2 regions of the Kocuria sp. GQ42 genome follow, and region 1 is predicted to be linked to the other one. Evidence: riboswitches for the same ligand, from Rfam matches in the RefSeq annotation. Region 1 holds a riboswitch; the other holds the start of a gene.
What was found. A riboswitch is a leader RNA that binds a small molecule or an ion and turns the genes downstream of it on or off. The one in region 1 is predicted to bind thiamine pyrophosphate.
Positions count from the first base shown of each region.

Region 2: it holds a riboswitch for thiamine pyrophosphate, as region 1 does, so the genes downstream of both, AC6CH6_RS14260 (ECF transporter S component) here and AC6CH6_RS13360 (3-oxoacyl-ACP reductase) in region 1, are expected to answer to the same signal.

Region 1 is NZ_JCAXEN010000006.1:135,299-142,739, reverse strand. It holds gene AC6CH6_RS13385 (gamma-glutamyl-gamma-aminobutyrate hydrolase family protein) at 1-759, opposite strand, end outside; gene AC6CH6_RS13380 (glutamine synthetase family protein) at 740-2,122, opposite strand; gene eat (ethanolamine permease) at 2,202-3,632, opposite strand; gene AC6CH6_RS13370 (hypothetical protein) at 3,815-3,955, shown strand; gene AC6CH6_RS13365 (FadR/GntR family transcriptional regulator) at 4,126-4,881, shown strand; TPP riboswitch at 4,936-5,039, shown strand; gene AC6CH6_RS13360 (3-oxoacyl-ACP reductase) at 5,084-5,848, shown strand; gene AC6CH6_RS13355 (LLM class flavin-dependent oxidoreductase) at 5,848-7,170, shown strand; gene AC6CH6_RS13350 (MFS transporter small subunit) at 7,299-7,400, opposite strand; gene AC6CH6_RS13345 (OFA family MFS transporter) at 7,402-7,441, opposite strand, start outside.
Region 2 is NZ_JCAXEN010000007.1:30,124-37,564, forward strand. It holds gene AC6CH6_RS14255 (ABC transporter ATP-binding protein) at 1-1,416, opposite strand, end outside; gene AC6CH6_RS14260 (ECF transporter S component) at 1,413-2,036, opposite strand; TPP riboswitch at 2,127-2,246, opposite strand; gene AC6CH6_RS14265 (DUF4235 domain-containing protein) at 2,384-2,662, opposite strand; gene mnhG (monovalent cation/H(+) antiporter subunit G) at 2,723-3,190, opposite strand; gene AC6CH6_RS14275 (MrpF/PhaF family protein) at 3,187-3,459, opposite strand; gene AC6CH6_RS14280 (Na+/H+ antiporter subunit E) at 3,456-4,163, opposite strand; gene AC6CH6_RS14285 (Na+/H+ antiporter subunit D) at 4,160-5,800, opposite strand; gene AC6CH6_RS14290 (Na(+)/H(+) antiporter subunit C) at 5,797-6,291, opposite strand; gene AC6CH6_RS14295 (Na+/H+ antiporter subunit A) at 6,288-7,441, opposite strand, start outside.

The sequences.
Region 1 (7,441 bases):
GGCGCTGTCGTGCCGGGCGCGGTCCTGCGCGTAGCCGTGGGCCACGCGGACGAACCCCTCGAAGAGCCGGGAGTCCTTCCGGTTCTCCTCGGGGTGGAACTGCACGCCGAGCGTCCAGCCGCCCCCGGTGGTCTCCACGGCCTCGACCGTCCCGTCCTCGGCACGGGCGGTCACCACCAGGCCCTCGGCCACCGTCTCCAGGGCCTGGTGGTGGTAGCAGGGGGACCACGCCGTCTCGCCCAGCAGCTCGCGGCAGCGGCTGCCCGGCTCGGTGGCGAACTCGACCTCGCCGTACCGGCCCGGTCCGGGCTGGTAGCGCGCGGCGTTCTCGTTGACGTCCGGCAGGTGCTGGATCAGCGTGCCGCCGAGCGCCACGTTGAGGATCTGGGCGCCGCGGCAGATCGCGAACAGGGGCACCCCGCGCTCCAGGGCCGCCCGGGTCAGGGCGAGGTCGTGCTCGTCGCGGGAGGGCTGGGACGAGGTCAGCTCGTGCCGCTCGGCGCCGTAGAACCGCGGGTCCACGTCCACGCCGCCGATGACGACCAGCCCGTCCACGAGCTCGAGCACCCCCGGGTCCGTGCCCACCGGGGGCAGCAGCAGGGGCGTGCCCCCGGCCGCCGCGACGGCCTCCACGTAGGCGCCCGGCACGATCGCCGCCACGGAGTTCCAGACCCCCCAGGAGCCCTCCTGGTAGTAGGTGGTCAGGGCGATCCGCGGCCGGTACCCGGCGCCGCCCGGCTCAGAGGCGCTCGAAGCCACGGCGCAGCTCCCAGTCGGTGACGGCGGCCTCGAAGGCCGCCAGCTCCACGTCGGCGTAGTGCACGTAGTGCTCGACGACGTCCTCGCCGAACAGCTCCCGCGCGAGCTCCGAGCCGGCCAGCAGGTCCCGGGCCTCGCGCATGGTCGAGGGCACCACGGGGGCGTCGGACTCGTAGGCGTTGCCCTCGGTCATCGGCTCCAGCTCGAGCTCCTGCTCCACGCCGTGCAGCCCGGAGGCCAGCATCGCGGCCAGCGCCAGGTACGGGTTCACGTCCCCGCCGGGGAGCCGGTTCTCCATCCGGGCGGACTGCCCGCTGCCCACGAGGCGCACGGCGCAGGACCGGTTGTCCACGCCCCAGGCCACCGAGGTGGGGGCGAAGCTGCCCTCGACGAAGCGCTTGTACGAGTTGATGGTGGGGGCGTAGAACAGCGTGAACTCGCGCATGGTCCGCAGCACCCCGGCGATGAAGTGCTCGTAGGTGCGGGACCGGGCGTTCCGCTCGCGGTCCCAGAAGACCAGTTCGCCGTCCGGCCCGCGCAGGGACATGTGGATGTGGCAGGAGCTGCCCTCGCGCTCGTTGGGCTTGGCCATGAAGGTGATGGACTTCCCCTGCTGATGGGCGATCTGCTTCGAGGCCAGCTTGTAGACCACGTGGTTGTCCGCGGTGACCATGCCCTCGTCGTAGCGGAACGCGATCTCGTGCTGGCCCAGGTTGCACTCGCCCTTCGCGGACTCCACGGTCAGCCCGGCCGCGTACATGGCGTTGCGGATCTCCCGCAGCAGCGGCTCGACCCGCTGGGAGCCCAGCACGGAGTAGTCCACGTTGTACTGGTTGGCCGGGACCAGGTTCCGGTAGCCGGCGTCCCAGGCGTCCTCGTAGCTCGTGTTGTAGACGCAGAACTCCAGCTCGGTGCCGGTGACCATGGTGAAGCCCATGTCCCGGGCGCGGTCGAGCTGGCGGCGGAGCATGGACCGCGGCGACATCGGGATGGGCTGCCCGCCGTGGCCGGTGAGGTCGCACTGGATGAGGACCTGGCCGGGGTTGTGCGGCATCAGCCGGATCGTGTCGAGGTCCATGGCGAACTCCATGTCCCCGTAGCCCGAGGACCAGCTGCTGATCGAGTACCCGCTCACGGTGTTCATCTCCGTGTCCACGGCCAGCAGGTAGTTGCAGCCCTCGGCGCCCTCGTCGAGCACCGAGTCGAGGAAGAACTGCGCGTGGTTGAGCTTGCCCTGGAGCCGGCCCTGCATGTCGGTGAAGGCCAGGACCACGGTGTCCACGAGCCCGTCGGCCACGTGCTGCCGCAGCTGCTCGACGGTGAGCATCCGGTCGTTGCGCGGGTGCTGGGGAGTCTCGGTCATGGGTCCGGTCCTTCGTCGCTGGGATCGCTGGGGTGCTGGGGTGCTGGGGTCACTGGGCGGGGAGTCGGGCGGGGCGGGGTCAGTGCAGGTCCGCCTCGGCGGTGCGGATCTGCGCGAACTCCTCCTCGGGGGCGTGGCCCACGAGGCGGTGGCGGCTGTAGAACCAGTAGTAGGCGAGGAAGACGACGAACACGAGGGCGGTGATGGACGCGGCGAGCACGTCGACCAGGAACGTGGCGACCACGGCCACGAGCGCCAGTACCAGGGCGATGCCGGTGGTGACCACGCCGCCCGGGGTGCGGTAGCCGCGCGGGAGGTCCGGCTCGCGCAGCCGCAGCACGATGTGGGAGAGGTTCAGCAGCACGTAGGAGACGGTGGCGCCGAAGACCGCGATGTTGATGAGCAGTCCGCCGTCGCCGGTCACGGCGGCGAGCACGAAGCCCACGGTGCCGGGCACGATGAGGGCGACCCACGGGGTCCGGCGCTTGCCGGTCAGCGAGAGGAACCGGGGCAGGTACCCCGCCCGGGAGAGCGCGAACAGCTGCCGGGAGTAGGCGAACATGATGGAGAAGAAGCTCGCGACCAGCCCGGCCAGGCCCGCGTAGTTGACGATGTCGGCCATGACGCTGTCCGCCCCGGCGACCGTGCGGATGGCCTCCGGCAGCGGGTTGTCCGAGGTGCTCATCGCCTCCGACCCGGCCGCCCCGGGCACCAGGACCAGCATGAGCGCCCCGGAGACCAGCAGGAAGGCCATGGCCACGATGATCCCGCGCGGCATGTCCCGGCGGGGGTCGGCGGTCTCCTCGGCGGCCAGCGGCACGCCCTCGATCGCCAGGAAGAACCAGATCCCGTAGACCAGGGCCGCCATCGCCCCCGCGTAGCCCATGGGCAGGAACGCGCTCGCCCCCACGGCGTCGTTCGGGACGATGTCGAAGAGGTTGGCGGCGTCGAAGTGCGGCACGAGCGCGACAACGGTCACCCCCAGCGCGAGGACCGCGACCACGGTGATCCCGAACATCAGCTTGAGCGCCTCGCCCACCCCGTACATGTGGATGCCCATGAACACCAGGTAGGTCACGAGGTACACGGGCCAGGAGTTGGTGATCCCGAACAGGCCCAGCGCCTCGATGTAGCCGCCGATGAACGTGGCGATCGCCGCCGGGGCCACGGCGTACTCGATGAGCACGGCCATCCCGGTGGCGAAGCCGCCGAGGGGGCCGAGGGCCCGGCGGGCGAACCCGTACCCGGCGCCCGCCGTGGGGAGGGTCGAGGAGAGCTCGGCGAGGCCGAAGACCATGCAGGTGTACATGATGCCCATGAGCACGAAGGCGATGAGCAGCCCGCCCCACCCTCCCTCGGAGAGCCCGATGTTCCAGCCGGAGAAGTCCCCGGAGATGACGTAGGCGATGCCCAGGCCCGCGAGCAGGACCCACCCGGCGGCCCCGGAGCGGAGCTGGCGGTGCTGGAAGTACTCGTCGGTGCGGGTGGGCTGTGCTGGGGATTCGGGCATGGGACGATCCCTCCGGGATTCCACAAAGGTCTGAAAACAGACGTTTGGCGCGAGTGGTCACAGTCTGTGGGCTGCCCCGTGCCCCGTCAAGACCCCGCGGCGGGCGCACGGGCGGCCGCCGGGCCGGGCACGGGACCGCGTCGCGGTGGAGCCGGCCCCCCGGATGCCGCAGAATGGTGGGCATGAACCAGACCACGTCCTCAGCCACTGACCGCCCCGGCCGCGCCCGCTCCTGGGCCCTCATCGCCATCACGGCGGGCTTCCTCGTCTCCGCCGCCCTGATCATCGCGGTGGGCGTGGTCGCCATCGATCTCACCCACTAGGACCTCGGCCGGCCGTCCCGGCCGGAGGCAGCGGCGCGCCGTCCGGACCGGGCGGCGCGCCGCTGCTGCTCGTGGCCCCGCCCGGCGCGGTGGTCGGGGTCCCGCCGGAGGCGGTCCCCGGGGACCGTGACACCATGGGCGCACGTCGCACCGCAGGGAGGAGCGCCACCGTGAGCGATCCCGTCCAGCACCCCCGCATCCGGCCCGTGCGCCAGGGCAACGCCTTCGAGGAGGCCGTGGAGCGGATCCTCGACTCGATCCGGCTCGGCCTGTTCCGCCGGGGCGAGCGGCTCCCGCCCGAGCGGGAGACCGCGGCGATGCTCGGCATCTCCCGCGCCACGCTCCGCGAGGCCCTGCACGAGCTCCAGGTCGCCGGGGTGCTGGAGGTGGTGCGGGGCCGGTACGGCGGGACCTTCGTGACCGGTCGCACCGCCCTGCCGGACGAGGCCCTCCCCCCGGTGGACCCCGCGGACGTCGAGGACGTGCTCGTGTTCCGCGCGGTGGTCGAGCCCGCCGCGGCGGAGCTGGCCGCGGCGGCGTCCCTCAGCGCGGCCGCCCGGGAGCACCTGCTCGCGTGCCTGCGGCAGGTCGAGGAGAGCGTCCCGGAGGACTACCGCCCCGCCGACGCACGCTTCCACATCGCGGTGGCCGAGCTGGGCGGCTGTCCCAGCCTGGTCCGCGCCGTCGCGGAGGTGCGCTCGCGGGCCAGCGACCTGCTGGACCGGATCCCCCTCCTGCCGGTCAACCTCGAGCACTCCGACCGTCAGCACCGCGAGCTCACCGACGCCGTCCTGGCCGGTGACGCCCCCGCCGCCCGGGCCGCCTCCCTCGCGCACCTGGAGGGCACGGCCGCGCTGTTGCGCGGTTTCCTCGGGCACGCCGGGCAGTCCGACGACGCCCCCGGGGACGACCGCGGCCCGGTGTGACCCGCCGCCGTGCGAAGAACGGGCCGGCCTCCGCGACCGGTGCTTATACTCGTCCGCAGTGACACGGGGTGCCGGCGCCGCACGACGAGCCGGCTGAGATGACACCCGTCGAACCTGATCCAGTTAGGACTGGCGAAGGGATGTCCTGCCGGGACCGGCCGTGGCCGGCCCGCGTCTCCTCGCCCTGACCCCAGGGAGACCCATGCAGATCGCAGAACAGATCGTCCTCGTCACCGGCGGAGCACGAGGGCTGGGCCGCAGCGTCGTCGAGGCCTTCGCCGCCCAGGGCGCGAGGGTCGTGGTCAACTACCGCGCGTCCCGGACGGCCGCGGAGGAGCTCGTCGACCGGTACGGCCACGAACGGGCGGTGGCCCTGCCCGCCGACGTGACCGACCCCGCGCAAGTGGCCGAGATGCTGCGCGCGGCCCGGGAGCACTTCGGCTCCCCCGTCACCACCGTGGTCAACAACGCGCTGGCGGACTTCTCCTTCAACGGCGACGCCCGCTCCTCCGCGGAGGACATCCGCTGGGAGGAGTTCCACGCCCAGTTCGCCGGCAGCGTCCGCGGGGCGCTCAACACCGTGCAGCAGGCCCTGCCCGGCATGCGGGAGCGGGGTTTCGGCCGGGTCGTCAACGTCGGCACCAACCTGTTCCAGAACCCCGTGGTCCCGTACCACGACTACACGGCGGCGAAGGCCGCGCTGCTGTCCCTGACCCGCACCCTCGCCAAGGACCTCGGCGAGCACAACGTCACGGTCAACATGGTCTCCGGAGGTCTGCTGCGCACCACCGACGCGAGCGCCGCCACCCCGGACGAGGTCTTCGACTACATCGCCTCCGCCACGCCCCTGGGCCGGGTCACCACCCCGGCCGAGTTCGCCGACGCCATGCTGTTCTTCGCCTCGCCGTGGGCGCGCTCGGTCACCGGGCAGAACCTGGTGGTCGACGGCGGGCTGGTCCTCGACTGATGGGGGCCGCCGTGATCGCGCCGCGACAGCTGCACCTCAACGCCTTCCTCTTCGGCGCGGGCCACCACCAGGCGGCCTGGCGGCACCCGGACTCCCCGCTGGAGCGGCTCGGGGACATCGCCCACTGGGAGCGCCTCGCCCGCACCGCCGAGCGCGGCCTCCTCGACGCCGTGTTCTTCGCCGACGGGCACAGCGCCGGTGACGTGGCGGACGGACCCCGGTGGTTCCTCGAACCGCTCACGGCCCTGTCCGCGATGGCGCGGGCCACGGAGCGGATCGGGCTGGTCAGCACGGTCTCGACGACCTTCTGGACACCGTTCCACGCCGCCCGCCTGCTGGCCTCGCTCGACCACATCAGCCGCGGGCGGGCCGGCTGGAACGTGGTCACCTCCATGTTCGACGCCGAGGCGCGCAACCACGGCCTCCCGGGAATGCCACCGCACGCTCAGCGCTACGCGCGGGCGGCAGAGTTCATCGACGTGACCCATCGGCTGTGGGACTCGTGGTCCGACGACGCCCTGGTCGGCGACCGGCAGGGCCTGCACGCCGACCCCGAGCGGGTGCGCCGGATCGACCACGCCGGCGAGCACTTCCGCGTGGACGGCCCGCTGACCGTGCCGCGCCCGCCCCAGGGGCGTCCGGTCCTGTTCCAGGCGGGCGCCTCCGGGCCGGGCCGGGACCTGGCCGCCCGGCACGCCGAAGGGGTCTACGCCGTGGCCTACGACCTCGAGAGCGCGCGGGAGTACCGCGCCGATCTGAGGCAGCGCATCACCGCGGCCGGACGGGACCCGGAGGGCGTGGTCGTCATGCCCGGCCTGGTCGCCTACGTGGGCTCCACGGAGGAGGAGGCCCGGGCCAAGCGGGCGGAGGTGGACGCCCTGCTGCCCTCGGAGCAGTCCCTGACCCAGCTGTCCGCCTTCGTCCAGCAGGACTGCAGCGCCTGGGAGCTGGACGCCCCGGTCCCGGAGCTGCCGCCGCTCGAGGGCTTCACCGGACCCGAGGGCCGGTACGCCACGATCCTGCGGATCGTGGCGGTCGAGCGGCCCACGGTGCGGCAGCTGCTGGGCCGGCTGGCCGCCGGGGGCGGGCACTGCACGGTGGTCGGCACCCCGGAGGCCGTCGCGGACCGGATGGAGCGCTGGTTCCGCTCGGGCGCGGCCGACGGCTTCAACCTCATGCCGCCCCGGCTGCCGGACTCCCTCGACGACTTCGTGGACCACGTGGTCCCCGTACTCCAGCGCCGAGGCCTCTTCCGCACCCGGTACACCTCGTCCACGCTGCGCGGGCACCTGGGGCTGCCGCGGCCCGGCGGCACTCAGTGACGTGCTGCGGCGCCTGTTGCGGCGGACGACCCCGACGCCCCGGGACGGTCGGTCAGCACGTCGTGGACCGGTCGGCGCAGGCTGTAGGGGAGCTTCGGACCGTGGCCCGCCTGTGTCCTGTCCGCCGGTCAGACGAACAGTGCGGTCACCCGCGTGAGGGTCATCGTCACTCCGTAGGCGAGCGGGACCCCGACGAGGACCCAGCCCAGTGCCAGTCGTGCACGGCTCATGTCATGCCTCCTTCGGGGAGAGCTCGGTGTCGGACGTGCGC
Region 2 (7,441 bases), on a different contig from region 1:
GCCGGAGAGGGTGAACGGGTTGGCGTCGGCCAGGTGCGAGAGCCGCAGCCGGCGGAGCAGTTCGTCCGTGCGGCGCTGCCGCTCGGCCACCGGCGTGCCGGCCAGCCGGGGGCCGAGCTCGAGCTCGGCCCGCACGGTGGCGCGCAGGAACTGGTGCTCGGGCTCCTGGAAGACCGTCCCCACGCGGGCCACGAGCTCCCGGCCGCTCCACTCGAGCGGGTCGGGGCCCGCGGCGCGGTCGAGGAGCGGGTGGGCCCGCACGGTGCCGCGCACGGGGGCGAGCAGGCCCGCCAGCGTCAGCGCGAGCGTGGACTTGCCGGCGCCGTTGGGCCCGGTCAGCGCGAGCGCGCGGCCGCGGCGCAGGGTCAGCTCCACGTCGGCCACCGCCGTGGGGAGGGCGCGGCCCGCGGCGGCGTCGTCCACCGGGCGGCCGCGCCGCGGCGCCCGCCGCCGGGCGCGCAGCTGCCGCGCCGAGGGCTGGCTGCGCGAGACGCCCAGACCGGTGGCGCTCAGCAGCGGTGCGCCGTCCGCCCCGGAGCCGGCGCCCGGGGTTCCGGCGGGACCCCCGGCGGAATGTGCACCGGAGCCTGCGCCGGGACCCGCGGCGGGGCGAGCGGGCGCACGCGTGGCAGGCACCCGGCCGGGCACCCACACCCCCGCGCCGCTGAGCTCGTCGGCCGCGGCGCCGAGCACCCGGCCCGGCGCGCCGTCGTGGGTGATGCTCCCGTCCCGGCCGAGCACGACGACGCGGTCCACGACCTCGGCCCACACGGCGACACGGTGCTCCACGACCACGAGCGTGGCGCCGCTGCGGTCGAGGCAGGACACCACGGCGTCGCGGACCTGACGCACGCCGGCGGGGTCCAGGTTGGCGGTCGGCTCGTCGAGCAGCAGCAGCCCGGGGCTCATGGCCACGGCGCCCGCGAGCGCCAGGCGCTGCTTCTGCCCGCCGGACAGGGCCGCGGTGGAGTGGTCGAGGGGGAGGTCCAGCCCCACGTCCTCGAGCGCCGCGCGCACCCGCGGCCAGATCTGCTCCCGGGGCACCGCGAGGTTCTCGAGGCCGAAGGCGGTGTCGTCCCCGATCCGGGACAGCACCACCTGGGACTCGGGGTCCTGCTGCACGAGCCCGGCCCGGCCGCGTGCCTGCTCCGGCGGCATGCCGTCGAGCAGCAGCTCGCCGGAGGCGGACTGCCCGTCGTCGTCGTGGAGGACTCCTGCCAGGGCGTGCAGGAGGGTGGACTTGCCCGCCCCGCTGGGTCCCAGCAGGAGCACGCGCTCCCCCGGCTCCACCACGAGGTCGAGGCCGTGCAGCGCCGCCGCGTCCCGCCCGGGGTGGTGCCAGCCGAAGCCGCGGGCCTCGACCCGCGCCCCGCGGGTGGCGGGCACCACGGGGCCCGGGGTCGTGGGAGCCGTCATCGCCGCACGGCCCGCCCCGACGCGAGACCCTGCAGCACGCCGGTGGCCGCGAGGGCCCGCACCACGGCCTGCATGAGCAGGCCCGCGAGCACCACCCCGGAGACGGCCGCCAGGACCACGTAGACCACCTGGTGGCTCAGCGCCCACTCGTAGTTGTAGACGATGTTCTCGTGGACGCCGAGGAAGATCCCGCTCACGGCGCCCGCCACGGCCGCCGCGAGGGCGTCGAACCGGCGGTACCGGAAGGCGGCGAAGGCCAGTTCCGCGCCGATGCCCTGGACGAGCCCGGAGAGCACGACCAGCAGGCCGAAGTGGGTGCCCAGGAAGCTCTCGATCACGGCGGCGAGCAGCTCGCAGAACAGCGCGGCGCCGGGCTTGCGGATGATCAGCCCGCCGAGCACGCCGGCCACGAGCCAGCCGCCGGCGATCAGCCCCACGGCGGGCGGGTAGGCGACCGCGGCCGTGCCGACCAAGGGGTAGAGCAGGTTCGACCACGCCCAGAAGACGACGGCGCACACGGCGGCGAGGACGGCGGCCACGACGATGTCGACGACGCGCCAGGACGACGCGCGGGACGTGCCGGGTCGGCGGGCGGGGCGGTGGGTGGTGGTGGTGTTCACGGTGGGTTCCTCCTGGGCTCAGCGAGCCGTCGGTGCCAGGAGGGGACGGGGTTCCGCGGGCCGCGCCGGTGGCGCGTTCCCGGGGAAGCACCCCTGAGATGCTCGACTCCCTTCGCCGGTGCTAGCCGGAGCAGGTTCGAGGGTCTGCGGCGATCCGCACTCTCAGCGCCGCGCCGGTCTCACCGGCGGGGCGCTCCCCTGTCGTTCAGTGGCACCGAGTCTACCCCTCCCTCGCCCGCTCCGTGCACGGCCGGCGCACGGCCGGTGAACGACGCAGGGGCCCGTCCGGCCGGACACCGGTGCGGTGTCCGGCCGGGCGGGCCCCTGCGCGAGGTGCTCGCCGGGCCTCAGACCTCGGCCTGGCTCGAGGCCTTGGGGTTGGTCTGCGGCCTGTTCTCCATCTTCGCGATCTGGCGGGAGATGCCGACCTTGATGACGGTGCCCACGAGACCGGTCACGAGCGACCAGACGATGATGCCCGTCCAGGCCTCGTCCGGGTCCGGGTTCTTGGCGGGGGGCGGGTCGCCGGTGATGCGCGTCCACGCCGCGCCGAGCACCTTGTGCGAGAGCGCCACGCCGCCGAGCGAGAGGCCCGTGCCCACGAGTTCGAGGACCTTGGTGTTCATGGAGTGCTGCTCCTTGTCGTCCGAGGGGGACGCGGGTGCGCCCTGTCGATCCTGCCCAGCCTAACGCGTCCCCGGCGATCCGTCAGTCTGCTGTCCGTCCGCCCGCCGGCCGTCCGGGCTCGGCACCGGCGGTCCCGCGGCGACGCCCTCCGCGGAGCCCTCCGCCCCGCCCTCCGCGGCGCGGTTGAGGACCTTCTGCAGGTCGTCCTGGGTCAGCGTGGTCCGGTTCAGGTGCTTGGTGCGGTACGTCGAGCGTCCCACCATGTGCGCCGAGACGGGCACGGTGAGCAGCTGGAAGATCCAGCCGAGGGCGATGAGCGGGATCATGACGGGTTCGCGGTTCTCGAGGGCGACGGCCGTGAGCATGAGGAGCAGCCCGAAGACCTGGGGCTTGGTGCCGGCGTGCATGCGCGTCAGCAGGTCCGGGAAGCGGACCAGGCCGATGGCGGCGGCGAGGGACATGAGCGCGCCGACCACGAGGCACACGGCCGCGGCGGCGTCCAGGACGGTGTCCAGCACGGCGCTCACCGCCCGTGCTCGGCGGTCTGGGTGGCGAAGCGCGCCACCGTCACGGAGCCGATGAACCCGACCAGCGAGACGATCACCATGAGGATCAGGTTGTTGAGGTGGCCGTGGTAGGCCATGTCCACGGCGAGGGAGGCCGCGACGATGGCCAGCAGCACGTCCGTGGCCACCACGCGGTCCAGCAGGGAGGGCCCCTTGGCGAGGCGGTAGAGGGTGCCCGCGGCGGCCGCGCTGAGCAGCACGGCCGCGACGGCCACGGCGATCTGCATCACGGGCGGTCCTCCTGGGGGGCGTCGGTGGGGGTGGGTCCCGGGGCGTCCGCCGGGGACCCGGTGGGCACCTCGTCCCGGCGGCGACCCACGATCTGCTGGCTCGCCGTGACCGGGGAGCTGAGCGCGGCGCTGTCCCGCCGGTCCGTGCCGGAGGCCCGTCCGCCGCGCCGCTCGGCCCGCAGGGCGGCGAGCTCCTCCGGGCTGCCCATGATCCGGATCCAGGCGGCCTCCACCTGCAGGGCGGACCGGCGGAAGTCCTCGGCCTCCTGGGCGCTGCGGACGTTGAGCGCGTGGAAGTACAGCGTGCCGGAGGCCCGGTCCACCTCCACCACGAGCGAGCCCGGGATCAGGGTCATGGTGTGGCCGGTGGCCGTCAGGAGCAGGTCGGAGCGCGTGCGCAGCTGGACGCCGACCACCGCGTTGCGCGCGCGCGGCCCCACGAGGATCGCGATGAGCATCACCTCGAAGCTCGCCTTGGCGACCTGCCACACGAACGTCACGGCGAAGAGGGCGAACTGGAACGGGTTGAACCGGCCGGACAGCTGCACCGGCGGCAGGTAGAGCACCCACGTGACGAGCAGGGCCAGGACCAGCCCGACGAGCAGGTTGCCGGGGCCGAAGTCGCCCCAGAGGGCGCCCCACACCACCACGAGCCACACCAGCAGCGGCAGCTCGACGAGCAGGGAGTTCTTAGGACGGGTCACGGCGCCTCCTCCACGACGGGCCGCGGCGCGGACGCGGGGTCCAGCACGGCCTCGACGTAGCGCTCGGGGTGGACGAGGTTCTCCGCGGCGTTGTCCGCGAGCTGGAACAGCGGCCCGGCGAACACGGTCAGGGCCACCCCCACGGCGACGAGGGCCGAGGCGCCGCCGAGCATCGAGGGGGACATCAGGCGCACGTCGCCCTTGCCCGCGAACCGGCCCGCCTGGTCGTCGACGGCGCCCGAGGTCAGCAGGAACCGGGAGCCGGCCGGCACCGGGGCCAGCAGGATGGGGTCCGGGTACTCCGCGTCCTCCGGGGCGCGCAGGAACACGCGGTTCCACACCCGGATCATGGCGAGCAGGGTCAGGAGGGACACCGCCACGGAGCCCGCGACGAGGGTGTAGGCCAGCCCGTCGCCCTGCTCGACGCCGGCCTGCAGCAGGCCGGTCTTGCCCAGGAAGCCGGAGAACGGCGGGATGCCCCCGAGATTGAGCGCGGGCACGAGGTAGAGCAGCGCGAGCAGCGGCGAGATCTTGGCCATCCCCGCCAGCCGGTCCACGTTGGTGGACCCGCCGCGGCGCTCGATCAGCCCGGCCACGAGGAACAGGCTCGTCTGGATCACGATGTGGTGGGCCACGTAGTAGACCGTGGCGGAGAGCGCCTCCTGGGTGCCCACGGCCACCCCGAAGATCATGTACCCGATGTGGCTGATCAGGGTGAAGGACAGCATGCGCTTGATGTCGATCTGCGCGAGCGCGCCCAGGATGCCGACCACCATGGTGAGCAGCGCGACCCACATCAGGAGGTCGTCGAGCCGCTCCCCGGGGAAGAGCACGGTCTCGGTGCGGATGATCGAGTACACGCCCACCTTGGTCAGCAGGCCGGCGAACACGGCGGTCACGGGCGCGGAGGCGGTCGGATAGGAGTCCGGGAGCCAGAAGGACAGCGGGAAGACCGCGGCCTTGATGCCGAACGCGATGAGCAGCATCAGGTGCAGCTGCATCTGCGTCCCCACCGGCAGGCCCTCGAGCTTGACCGAGAGATCGGCCATGTTGATGGTGCCCGTGGCCGCGTAGATCATCGCGATGGTGATCAGGAACAGCACGGAGGAGATCACCGAGACCACCACGTAGGTCACGCCGGTGCGGATCCGCTGCACGGTCCCGCCCATCGTCATGAGCACGTAGGACGCGGTCAGCAGGATCTCGAAGCCCACGTAGAGGTTGAACAGGTCCCCGGCGAGGAAGGCGTTCGAGACCCCCGCCACGAGGATCAGGAAGGAGGGGTGGAAGATCGAGATCGGCCCCTCCTCGTCGCCGTCGGCCACGCCCTGCCCGCTCGCGTAGACGAGCACGGCGAGGGAGACGACCGTGGAGACCACGAGCATCAGGGACGAGAGCTGGTCCACGACCATGACGATGCCCCAGGGCGCCTCCCAGCCGCCGAGGTGGACGGCCTGCGGGCCGAGGTTCCACGTGGTCCCGAGGATGAGCGCCTCGACCGCGAGGGTGAGCACGAGCGAGCCGATGGCCACGGTCCGCTGGAGGGCGTTGCGCCGCAGGAGCAGGAGGCTCAGGGCCGCGCCGAGGAACGGGATGATGACGGCCAGGGGGGCCAGCTGGGCGAAGTTGACGGTCACCGCTTCCCTCCCCACTCGTCGACGCCGCGCACACCCGGGGTCTCCAGGGACTCACCGGGGTCCTGGGGCCGCGGGGCGTCGTCGAACTCCGTGGTGTCGGCGGGGACGTCGGCGTCGTCCTCCATGTCGTAGGAGGACTGCCGCGCCACGCGCCGGTCCTCGACGTCGTCCTGGATCTCGTCCCGGCGCCCGAGGACCCAGGACCGGTAGATCATGCCCAGGAGGAACGCGGTGACCGCGAGGGAGATCACGATGGCGGTGAGGATGAGGGCCTGGGGCAGGGGGTCGCTGTAGTCCTCCGCGGCGATCGACCCCTCGTACAGGGGCGCGAAGCCGGCGGCCCCGCCGGCGTGCAGGATCAGCAGGTTCGTGCCGTTGGTCAGCAGCATCAGCCCGAGCAGCACGCGGGTGAGCGAGCGCTCGAGCAGCAGGTACACGCCCACGGCGTAGAGCACGCCCATCACGACCAGCAGGGTCAGGTTCACGGTCATCGGTGCTCGTTCCCTCCGTCGGTGCGGATCCGGGCGATCGCGGTCGGCGACGTCGCGGACGAGACCGCGGTCGCTCCGGCGGCCACCTTCCGCTGCCGCGTGACGCGGATGCGCGTGCCGCGCCCCGGGGTGCGCCGCCGCCGGCGGACGGCGTCCTCCTCGATCCGCTGGTCGATCCGGCCGCCGAGCGAGCGCAGGATGTCCAGGATGAGCCCCACCACGATGAGGTAGACCGCGATGTCGAAGATCAGGGCGGTCACGAACTTCTCCGCCCCGAACAGCGGCAGCTCGGCCTCGAAGGTGTAGCTCTGCATCACCGACCCGCCGAAGAACACCGGGGTGACGGCGTAGAGCGCGGCGAGCGCCAGGCCCGTCCCGAGCATCGTGCCCGCGTTGATCGGCGTGGCCAGCTCCAGCTCGTAGCGCCCGCCCGCGAGGTAGCGCACGGTGAGGGCGAGGCCGGCCATGAGGCCGCCCGCGAACCCTCCGCCGGGGTCGTTGTGCCCGGCGATCAGCAGGTAGAGCGAGACCATCATGAACGTGTGGAACAGCAGCCGGGTGACCACCTCGAAGACGATCGAGCGCCGCTCGGGGGCCATCGTCCTCCCGGCGAGCAGGTAGGGGTCCTCGAGGTCGTCGTCGCGGCGCGCGAGGCCCACGTCCAGGGGCTCGCCGCCGGGCGAGACGGCCGCGGCGTTGCGCCGCCGGATCACCCGCAGCTGGTCGGTGGTGGGATCGTCCCCGGAGCGGACGATGCGGTCCCCGCGCCCCGTGACGAAGATCAGGGAGGCCACGCCGGTGGCGGCGAGCACGAGCACCGAGATCTCCCCGAACGTGTCCCACGCACGGATGTCCACGAGGATCACGTTGACGACGTTCTGTCCGTCACCGAGCTCGTAGGCCATCCGGGGCAGCTCCAGGGAGATCGGGTCGGCCGTGCGGGAGGAGATGCTGAACGCCGCGAGCGCCATCATGAACAGCCCGAAGGTCACCGCGATGGTGCCGCGCAGCAGCCGGCGCCCGGCCGGGTTGCGGTGCCACAGGGGCGCGGGCAGCGAGCGCAGCGCGAGCACGAACGCCACGAGCAGCACGGTCTCGACGAGCGTCTGCGTCAGGGCGAGGTCCGGCGCGCCCTGCAGGGCGAAGATGA